Regions from separate parts of the Halomonas sp. TP35 genome, predicted to be linked through region 2. Evidence: predicted binding sites of a transcription regulator. Region 2 holds the regulator's gene; the other holds the start of a gene.
What was found. Region 2 encodes FliA, which starts transcription of late flagellar genes. Its sites were predicted from a motif close to CTAAAGTTNNNNNNNNNNCNGCCGATA; they were not measured.
Positions count from the first base shown of each region.

Region 1: ACT3RU_RS08230 (DUF4019 domain-containing protein) is a predicted target of FliA. The motif match lies at 2,793-2,819, and genes of this name have one in related genera.

Region 1 covers NZ_JBQSUZ010000005.1:83,246-88,303, reverse strand. Annotated here, with positions in the region: gene mqo (malate dehydrogenase (quinone)) at 1-917, opposite strand, end outside; gene ACT3RU_RS08240 (cupin domain-containing protein) at 939-1,334, opposite strand; gene ACT3RU_RS08235 (linear amide C-N hydrolase) at 1,607-2,650, shown strand; gene ACT3RU_RS08230 (DUF4019 domain-containing protein) at 2,865-3,269, shown strand; gene ACT3RU_RS08225 (class I SAM-dependent DNA methyltransferase) at 3,270-4,055, opposite strand; gene ACT3RU_RS08220 (carboxymuconolactone decarboxylase family protein) at 4,192-4,647, opposite strand; gene ACT3RU_RS08215 (helix-turn-helix transcriptional regulator) at 4,698-5,058, opposite strand, start outside.
Region 2 covers NZ_JBQSUZ010000006.1:45,909-50,966, forward strand. Annotated here, with positions in the region: gene flhF (flagellar biosynthesis GTPase FlhF) at 27-2,204, shown strand; gene ACT3RU_RS09165 (hypothetical protein) at 2,201-2,779, shown strand; gene ACT3RU_RS09170 (flagellar protein FlhE) at 2,796-3,197, shown strand; gene ACT3RU_RS09175 (RNA polymerase sigma factor FliA) at 3,224-3,925, shown strand; gene ACT3RU_RS09180 (motility protein A) at 3,969-4,787, shown strand; gene ACT3RU_RS09185 (OmpA/MotB family protein) at 4,792-5,058, shown strand, end outside.

The DNA of each region.
Region 1 (5,058 bases), on a different contig from region 2:
TGGGGGACTGACATGGGGGGCGAGCCATGGGCTGCCTTGCCGTACACCTTGGCGTGATGGCGTTCACTAATGCTGTCTATATCGCAGCGTAACCAAATACCGCTGACGGGGAAGCCGCCGTAGCCGTGCCCTTCAGGGATACCAGACTTTTGCAGTAGTTCGATAGCGCCGCCACCCGCGCCGATGAAAACAAACCCAGCCTGAATGCTTTCGTGGTGCTTGCTGTGCGTATCGTGCATTTCCACGCACCAGCGGTTGTCGTTTTGCCGAGTAATATCCTGTACGTGCTTTAAGTAGTGAATTTCAAACCCGGATTGCTGCGACAAATGGTCGAACAGCAGGTGGGTAAGCGCGCCATAGTCGACATCAGACCCTGATACGATACGCGTCGCCGCGACGGGCTCGCCATCGCTGCGTCCTTCCATGATGAGCGGAGTCCACTGCTCAATCTGCGCGGGGTCTTCGCTATATTCCATGCCGTGATAGCAGTGGTGCGATGACATCTGTTTAAAGCGCTGGCGTAGATAGTTGACGTTATCCTCGCCCCAAACAAAGCTCATGTGCGGGCAGGGGTTGATAAACGCCTGCGGGTTGGGAATGGCCCCTTTCTTGACCAGGTAGGCCCAGAGTTGGCGTGAAATATCGAACTCTGTGTTGACCTCCAGCGCCTTGCTAATATCAACCGTGCCGTCTGAGCGAGCAGGGGTGTAGTTCATTTCGCAGTTGGCGGCATGTCCGGTGCCTGCGTTATTCCAACCATTGGAGCTTTCCTGGGCGCAATCTTTCAGCGTTTCCAGTACCACAATCTTGAGTGAAGGCTCTAGCTCTTTGAGAAGGGTTGCGAGCGTGGCGCTCATGATGCCAGCGCCGACCATTACAATATCTGCCCGCTCGGGAATCTGTGTTGATGTAGGCATGAACGTTCTCCGCTTAGGAACTCAACACTTGCTTGATGCGCTGATAAAGGGAAGGTCAATATCCTGAGGCACTATGGCATACACGCGTCGCCAAGGCTGGTTATCGATTAGATGCCAGCGGTGGCCGCCGCCTGTGGTGTCTTCCGCCAATAAAATGTCGCCGGGGTACAGCGTGAATGAGTCGCCCGTGCGCGTCTCGAAAGTGAGTGTGCCGCTAAGCGTTAAGACGAATTGACGGTTGGGAGCGTCATGCCAGCTAAAGCTGCCGCCTTCGCTTGTTTCCCGAAAGGAGATGCTGGTCGTTTCGATGACATCACTGAGCAAGTCATGGCGCTCACCTTTGGGAAGATCAATCCACCCTTCTTCAAAACACGATTGATGGTTACTGCCTGTCCATAACCTTACACATCGGAACATTACTGACTCCTGATTGTGAGTAGTGACAAAACATGATGAAAAATAGAACAATCATCTGAGTTTAAATACTAGTTCGGATTTTGTGCAATAAGGTGCGTGACCAAAGCTAAATTTATGCCTAAGGTGAAGTAGGTTTGATAATTTAAATATGGGCATGGGCTGGGGATTCCATGCCGCTATTCTTTTTATAAAAAAGGGGTTGGCGCTTTTCTTGTTAGCCGCCAATTATCTCTGGCAGGCTCTATAACGTTTGTAAATAAAAGGAAACCACCATGGGAATCAAAAAAAAATTAACGTTAGCGGCAAGCATGTGTGCTTTGTTCGTGGCCATCACAGCGGATGCATGCACGCGCGCGGTATATCAGGGCCCTGATGACATGATTATCACGGCGCGCTCCATGGATTGGAGGGACGAAATACATCCGAACCTATGGCTGTTTCCAAAGGGAATGGAACGCGATGGTGCGGCTGGACCCAACTCCGTTACTTGGACATCCCAGTATGGAAGTGTCGTTACCAGCGCGTTTGATATCTCAAGCACTGATGGCATGAACGAAAAAGGCTTGGTGGCTAACCTGCTATGGCTTGCTGAGGCAGAGTATCCTGAATTTGGGCCGGATGACGAGGGTCTTTCCGTGGCTGCCTGGGTCCAGTATGTTTTGGATAATTTTGCGACCGTTGATGAGGCGGTGGAGGCGCTGCGCGATGAGCCTTTTGTGGTCGTCTCTGCTGAAATACCGGGCACCACTCGATTTGCTACGCTTCACTTGTCAATTTCAGATGCCAAGGGTGATAGCGCAATATTTGAGTATATCGGCGGTAAACTCACTATTCATCACGATACGTCATACAATGTGGTGACAAACTCGCCCACCTTCGAGCAGCAACTGACGCTGGATGACTACTGGAGACAGATCGGTGGTTTGGTCATGCTGCCTGGCACAAACCGTGCCGCAGATCGATTTGTCAGAGCGTCGTTCTACATGGATGCCATCCCTAAAACGAGCGATACAAGAGTCGCTGTTGGCAGTGCATTTAGCGTGATTCGCAATGCGTCTGTTCCTTTCGGCATCTCATCAGAAGAGGAGCCGAATATTTCTTCCACTAGGTGGAGAGCGGTATCTGATCAGAAGCACCTTGTTTATTATTTCGAGACGGCACTTACGCCTAACACGTTTTGGGTGGATATGAAGGATGCCGACTTTACTGAGGGCGCGCCTGTTCGCAAACTGAGCCTCAAGAATAACAGTGTTTATGCAGGCAATACGGTCAACGCGTTTGAGGACGCCGAGCCCTTTGAATTTGCTGGTCTGTAAGGTGCGTTAAGGGCAGTTTTTTGCTAGTTAGCGCATGAAATAGCCCCCTGTGTCGCGGTTGGCGCAGGGGGCTTTCTCTTACTTAATAAAGCCAAGAGATAGACAAAACTGCGGTTAGCTTGTTCGATTGTTGTGATTAATACTAAAGTAATGGCGGCTGGTACCGATATTAAATTAAGCACACCTATTTACTGATCGCTGCCCAGAGTTATCCATGCCAAAAATCGTGATCTGTTTCATTACAGCCCTGCTACTGCTGGCACCTTATGCTCAAGCGAATACCGATGCGGCTGAGGCCGCGGCGCTGGCATGGCTTGATGCAATTGACAGTGGTGAGTATGAGCTGGCTTGGGAGGAGTCATCACCGCTTCTTAAGAGTCCGCTTTCGCCCAGTATGCTGGAGCGGATCATTAGCGCAGCGCGCCGTGACTTCGGGTCGGTGGAGGCAAGACGCCGTACACGCGTCATCACGCAAACCTCTATGCCCGGCGCTCCCAAAAATGATTACAAAAAGTTCATCTATCAAACGCGTTTTTCCAACAAGTCTGATATTACCGAAACCATTACGCCGCACTTTGAAGACGGCGTTTGGAAAGTAAGTGGGTACTATGTGAACTGATCAGCAACAAGTGGATTGGCCCGTTGCTACAACCGTGGGGGGTTGAATCTTCACGCAGGCAAAAATGGCGTTCCCCGAAGTGGTGTTCCACGGCGTGATAGCTTCAAAGTTGTGCTCGAATACATGCACTTCAAAGCAGGGCTCAAGCAGCGTAATTAGCTCGGCAAAACTAACCGCGACCATGGGGTGCTCGTCGTTCCATACTTGGGTATCGCACGCGTTGGTTTTTGCAATACTAAGTTTGAGGGCCTGTTTTTCACCGCAACCGCTGTAATGCCACCCGGAACGAAACGTGAAGGCATTGTCGGCTTTTTTAACGGTGTGGCTCACAAACAGATTGTTATCGATTTTATCTTTATCGACTGCGTTGAAGCAGAAAACCCCGCCACTCATTAAGGCGCTGTGCGCACTTTCAATACACGCTTTGAGCTTTTCAATTCCGTCGCTGTAGTGAATCGAATATAAAAAACAGGTAATTAAATCCTGCGGGTCGCTTACCTGGAAGTTGCCCATGTCCTGACACGTAAACTGAGCCTCAGGACAACGTGTGGCGGCAATATCCAGCATGGGCTGGTTAATGTCCAAACCGCTGCTCACGTAGCCATTATCAATAAAATGGCGAACATGAGGCCCGGTACCACACGCTACATCGAGGTGAAGGTTGCCACCGTTACCAAAAATTTGGTGAAGCCTCTGCACGGCGTTGCTTTGTGCCCGGTAGTCGATGTCTTCGCACATCACATCGTAATAGCCAGAAAGGTCGGTATAGAGTGCGTTAAAGGACATGGCGGCCTGGGTAGCTTGGGAGTGAGGGTGGCGCATAGTAAACGAGTGGAGTGGCTTTTAGAAGCCAGCCGTGCGGAAGAGAATTTTGATCAAGACATCGCAGGCCGTCGCACAGGCTTGCGATGTCTTTTTCGGTTTATAGCGAGATGTCAGGCGCAAACTGCATGCTTACCGCCACCCGGTTCCAACTATTAATGGCTAGAATCACCGTGGTTAGCTCAAGAAGGTCCTGCTCACCAAAGGCAGCCAGAGCATTCTGGTAGACGCTGTCACTAACAGACTGTTGGCTGATTAAGGTAAGCGCTTCGGCCCACTCAAGGGCTGCACGTTCCTGTTTATTGAAGCAGGGGGCTTCCCGCCAGGCAGGCAGTACATCCAGTCTTACCTGATGCTCGCCGTCGTCTCGGGCTTCCTGAGTATGCATATGCTGGCAGAAGCAGCACTGGTTGATTTGGGAAACGCGTAGCTTAACGAGGTGGATGATGGTAGGCGTTACCGCGCTATTAGCCGCTACTTCGCCCAGAGGCACCAAATGTTTAGCAAGGCGAGGGGTTAGCTTGTAAACGGCTTGTCGAGAAAGACGCTGAGACATGGCAGTGACCTCGTTGATTGATGAGGTCTCAGCTTATAAAGGTGTGCGTACTACGCCTTGTAAATTTGCGACAATTTGCGCTGGCGGTAAGAGGCGGGTGTTTCGTTGGTAAAAGATTGGAAGGCGTGGGTAAAGTGTGGCTGATCATAGTAGCCACAGTGGAGCGCTATTTCTGATAGCGGCCGGTCAGCTTCAAGTAAGCACCGTCGCGCTCTGTTGAGGCGAGCATACGTCACCAATGCGCCAGGCGAGACACCGACTTCACGTTTTAATCGACGTTCCAGGGTGCGTCGTGTTAACCCAATATTGGCAGCTAACTGCTCAGGTGGGAGTTGTAACTGGTTAATCGCTTGGATGATTCCTGGCACAGGGCTTTTACTCGTTAGTCGACTTTTGAGTAAACCCAGAAGC
Region 2 (5,058 bases):
CTATGTGTACAAACAAAAGGTAAGACATGAGCGTTAGGCGTTTTACGGGAGCAAACAGTCGTGATGTCATGCGCCAGGTGCGTGAAACGCTGGGAGATGATGCGCTAATTTTGGCGAACCGCCGTACCGATGACGGCGTTGAAATCATGGCGATGGCCGATGAGGCCGTCGAGCCTGTCGAAGCCGCGTTAGAGGTAACCGCAAGTAAGGTAGAGCCCGTTACATCGACGGACCCTCTCCAGGCCATGAGTGAGCGCCTACTGCGTGAAATGCAAGATATGCGCGCGCTTTTAACTAACCAACAGGTAACTAGCCAGCAGGCGCCTCGGCCCGCCGAGTCGGTGCAACAAGCCTCCGATACGCGCGCGCGGCTTTCTCAGTTGTTGACGCGAGTTGGCTTTAGCGCCGAGCTTGGCGATGAAGTACTCGCGGGTCTGCCAGCATCATTGAAAGCGCTTGGCCCTGAAAGTGAGCAACCGCTTGATTGGTTGCGCCAGCAGCTGACAAGCAGGCTTCATGTGTTAAATGACGAGGCCAGTTTTTTCGACCAAACGGGCATCGTCGCCTTGGTCGGTCCTACCGGAATTGGCAAAACCACCACCACCGCAAAGCTTGCGGCGCGCTTTGTAATGCGACATGGCACACGCCCTGTCGCGCTGGTCACCACGGATAGCTTTCGTATCGGCGCCCATGAGCAGCTCAGGATTTACGCACGCCTGTTGGATACCCCCATGTACGCCCTTGATGCCGAGCAACCGGTCGATGATCTGTTGGGCCGCCTTCATGGCAAGCAGTGGGTCATGATTGATACGGTTGGGATGAGCCAGCGTGACCAGCGTGTTATTGATCAAATTGCTCATTTGCAGGGCGGAAGTTCCACAGTAAGGCTGGTACTGCTGTTGAACGCGGCTAGCCAGCCAGAAACTCTGGAAGAAGTCGTGCTGCGTTATCGTCAGGCCGCGCGGGCGGCAGGCGCTGAGCTTGATGACTGTATTATTACCAAGCAGGATGAAGCCGGCCGACTGGCCCCCGTGCTGGATATTGTTATACGCCACGGTATGCGCGTGCTGTTTAGCTCTCATGGGCAGCAAGTGCCCGAAGATATGAGCGTGGCGCTGCCGGATGCGCTGATCAACCAGGCGTTGGAAAGCCAGGCGAAGGCAGCGCCGCAGCCTGGCTTCACGGCACCGGTTAGCATGCCTCGCTGGTCGCGAGATGTGCTTGGTCAAGGGCGGAGGCTGTCCCTACTACTGACGCGGCTGCGCCAGCGATTGGCAGGCTTCACCACGCTGGAAGCCATGTGGGATGTTGGCGCTTTGCCGAGCGAGCTACAGAGCGCGCAGCTTACTCGTCTGTTGCCGCACGCGTTACCCGCCCCCGGTGTGGTGTGGGCGGCACGCCGTAACGAGCGTGGCTGTGATTGGTCGATGCCGGATATCAGCATGGACGAATGGGGCGCTTGGCATGCTGTTCCCATGCTTCAACATCGCCAACCTGCGGGTTGGCAGGCCAGGCTTGAGACACGAACGGAAACGGCGGGCGCCACGGCGCATCTATTGCCCGTGTTGCCTCCGGCAGAAACCGTGCAGTGGCTGAATGAGCAACAGCTGACTTGGGTCAGCCTTGTGACATCCGCACAGCGCGTATACTTTCATGGCGAGCGTTATGCGCTACGTGGACTATTTGAAGAAAGCACGCTCAGCCATCATGTCAGTGTGCGGTTTCGTGGCCAGTCCATGCAGTTATGGACCGCCTATGCCGAAGTGCAAAATGAGGCGGGCAGTGTACTGCTTGCGTGGTATGGGGAGGTTCGTGACCCCGAAAGTGCCAAGGTCGTTGCCCGGCGCTACTGGTTGACGCCGGCTCATTTAGGCGCCGATGTACTTTTCCAGCTGGTCATTCAACTGCAAAGTGAGGGTCTGGCAGCGCTCACCAAACGCGCGTTGCAGCAGTTTAAAGATGCCGATAGCGGGGCGGATCCAGAAGTACGTCTACTGTTAGCCAGCGGCGTCGCGTCAGTGGTAGGGCATTTGGATAACGCGGGTGATGATGAAGCGTCCAGTCTGCGCAGCGATCTACTCAGCCTATTGGGCGCGCGCCGAAAACGCCGCGATACGGCCATGCTGGATGCGTTGATGTACGCCTTTATGGCGCGCGACGCCATTCGCCAATTGGGCAGCGTTAGCCGAGAGGTGAGTGTATGAGCCAGGATCAGGCGGCGGGCTTGCGCCAATGGGCCGACAGTCAGCGTCAGAAGCAGGCACCCAGCCAGCTTGATGCGCCGTTGGCAAGTGATACTGAGGTGGTGAGCGAAACACCTGCGCCCGCGCCAAGTGCTGTTTCGCCCATCACTACGATTGACGAGCAGCCGGTCGCGAAAGCCCCTTCGCTACCTAAAAAGCCCTTGTATATTATTGGTTTGCCCGGGCAGGGCGCGCAGTCTGTCAAACAGGTTCAACACCGGCTGGCTCAATGGTCTGCGCTGGGCCGTCACTGGGCAGGATCACCTGACGATTGGGATATACAGGCTGTTAGCGTTAATGCGCCTGACCTTGCTCAGCTAAGCACAAAGCATGCGCGTTGGGCGCTCTGGATTAACAGCGATGCTGACGCATTTGCTGAGATGTACCGGCTACTTCGCCAGGCGCGTGACAATGGCGGGCCTCGCCGATTGCTGGCACTGCACGAGCCCTCTTTGTCGCGCCAAGGCTTGTTGGAAAACCTGCGTGAAGCCGCTAGCCACTATTTGGCCACCGATCTTCTGGTGTTGGCGCGCTGATAAGGAAATATTCGACATGTTAAGCAAGCTATTCAAGATGATGGGTGTTTGCGGGTTGATAGGGCTCATCAGTAGCGCTCAGGCGGCGGGCAGCTGGAGTACCTCGGTGCCTGGTGTGATGGTGGCCATGAGTGATCGAGAAACCCGTAGCCAGTCAATGACGCCACCCGATTCTGTACAGGTGCACAATCGGGTGATTGATCGGATACACTGGCAGCTTGAGACGCCGCCGGGCAGCGCTATCAACGCATGGCTATGCCACCCGGAGCAGTGTGTGGCTCTCTCGGGAGGGCGCGGAACGGTCACCGAGCTGGCGGGAAGGCAGGTAAGTGCTCCTTTGCAGTTTCGTTTTAAGTTACTGCCTGGACAGCGGCCAGTTCGCGTTCAGGGTCTGCAAGTCATTGTGAACTATCAGTAAAAGTTGTATAGCCGCGAGGCAAAAAGATGTACACAGCACAAGGCAGAATCAAGCAAGGCGAGCTATTCACACAATACATGCCACTGGTAAGACGTCACGCCTTAACACTGCAGGTCAGGTTGCCTGCAAGCATTGAACTTGATGATCTTATTCAGGCGGGCACGGTAGGGCTTTTAGAAGCACTGGGCCGTTTTGATGCCGCTCATGGTGCCAGCTTTGCGACGTTTGCCAGCCAGCGTATCCGTGGGGCGATGGTCGATGAACTGCGTACGCGGGATTGGTTGCCACGCAGCGTGCGCCGCGCTGCGCGCGCTGTGGACGACGCGGTCCGGCGGCTAGAGCAGCAGCTCGGACGCTCACCGGAAGAGAGTGAAATTGCCTTGGCGCTTGAGATGCCGCTGGGTGATTACCAACAGCTGCTTAACGACACCAATAGTGGCCAGCTATTGCCGTTTGAAGAGTTGGTTGCCGATGGTGGTGAGCCGGTAAGTTTTGATGTGAGCAACTTGCCGTTTGAAAAGCTGCTGGATGAGCAGCAGCGACAAACATTGATTGCTGCCATTGAGGCGTTGCCAGAGCGGGAGAAACTGCTCATGGCACTTTATTACCAGGAAGAGCTGAATTTAAAAGAAGTGGGCGCCGTGCTGGGCGTGACGGAGTCGCGCGTGTCTCAGCTGCATAGCCAAGCCATTAGCCGTCTGCGTGCCCGGTTGCATGATTCAGCCTAAACAACCGATACGTTAACTCACAATAACCGGCGAGGAGCCGTTGATGAATCCGTCCACGTTGATAGGTATATTCGCCAGTATGCTGCTGCTAGTAAGCGTGCTGTTCTTTACTGCGGAGTCCCCCGAAAGTTTTATCAATCTGCCGGGCCTGGCGATTGTTATAACCGGTACCCTGGCCGCTACTTTTATAAGCTATCCGCTAAAAGAGGTGTTACGCGTTGTACGCCTGGTAGGGCTTGTCTTTCGGCGTGAAAACACCTATATACGCGACGATATCAACGAGCTGGTCGCCATGTCCCGGCTATGGTTTAAAGGCGATGTGCGTGCAGTCGAAAACGAGTTGGAGCATACGCGCAATCCGTTTTTACGTACCGGTATTCAGTTAGTCATTGCCAATACCAAAGAAGATGAGATCTTCGACATGCTGCGTTGGCGGATTGCCCGGCTCAAGGCTCGCGAGCACGCAGAAGCCCAGATTTTTCGCACCATGGCGACCTACGCGCCAGCGTTTGGCATGATTGGCACGCTGGTGGGATTGGTTAATATGCTGGAAGTCATGGATGCTGGTGACCTGGATGTCATTGGCCCCCGTATGGCGGTGGCGCTGCTCACCACCTTCTACGGTATCTTGCTGGCGAACCTGGTGTTTAAACCCATCGCGGTTAAGCTAGAACGACGTACTGAAGAGCGCCTGATTACCATGAACATGGTGCTGGAAGGTATTTCATTGATCACCAAGCGCCGCCTGCCCTCTTTTATTGAGGAAACGCTCAATTCATTTATCGCCAACTATAACGATGAGATTCGCGATGCCACTATAAAGCCCCGGCCTGATACACCAAGCGCGACTGCAAAGGGCTAAGACGATGCTGGATAGCAATACGCGCCATGCGCTGGAGCTTCCCGCCGGGCAGGGTGAAAGCGATGAGAGCTGGCTGACCAGTTACCTGGACGTGCTCACCCTACTGATTACGCTGTTTGTCTTGTTGCTAGCCTTGGCTCCCCCCGGTGGTAATGAAGCACTTAAGGGCGAGAAGGCGTCCATGGCCAGCGTGATTAGCTCACTGCCCTTGGCAACGCTTGCCACCGGCATTCACCCACGTCATAGCGGGTTACAGCCCCAAATGGCGGCA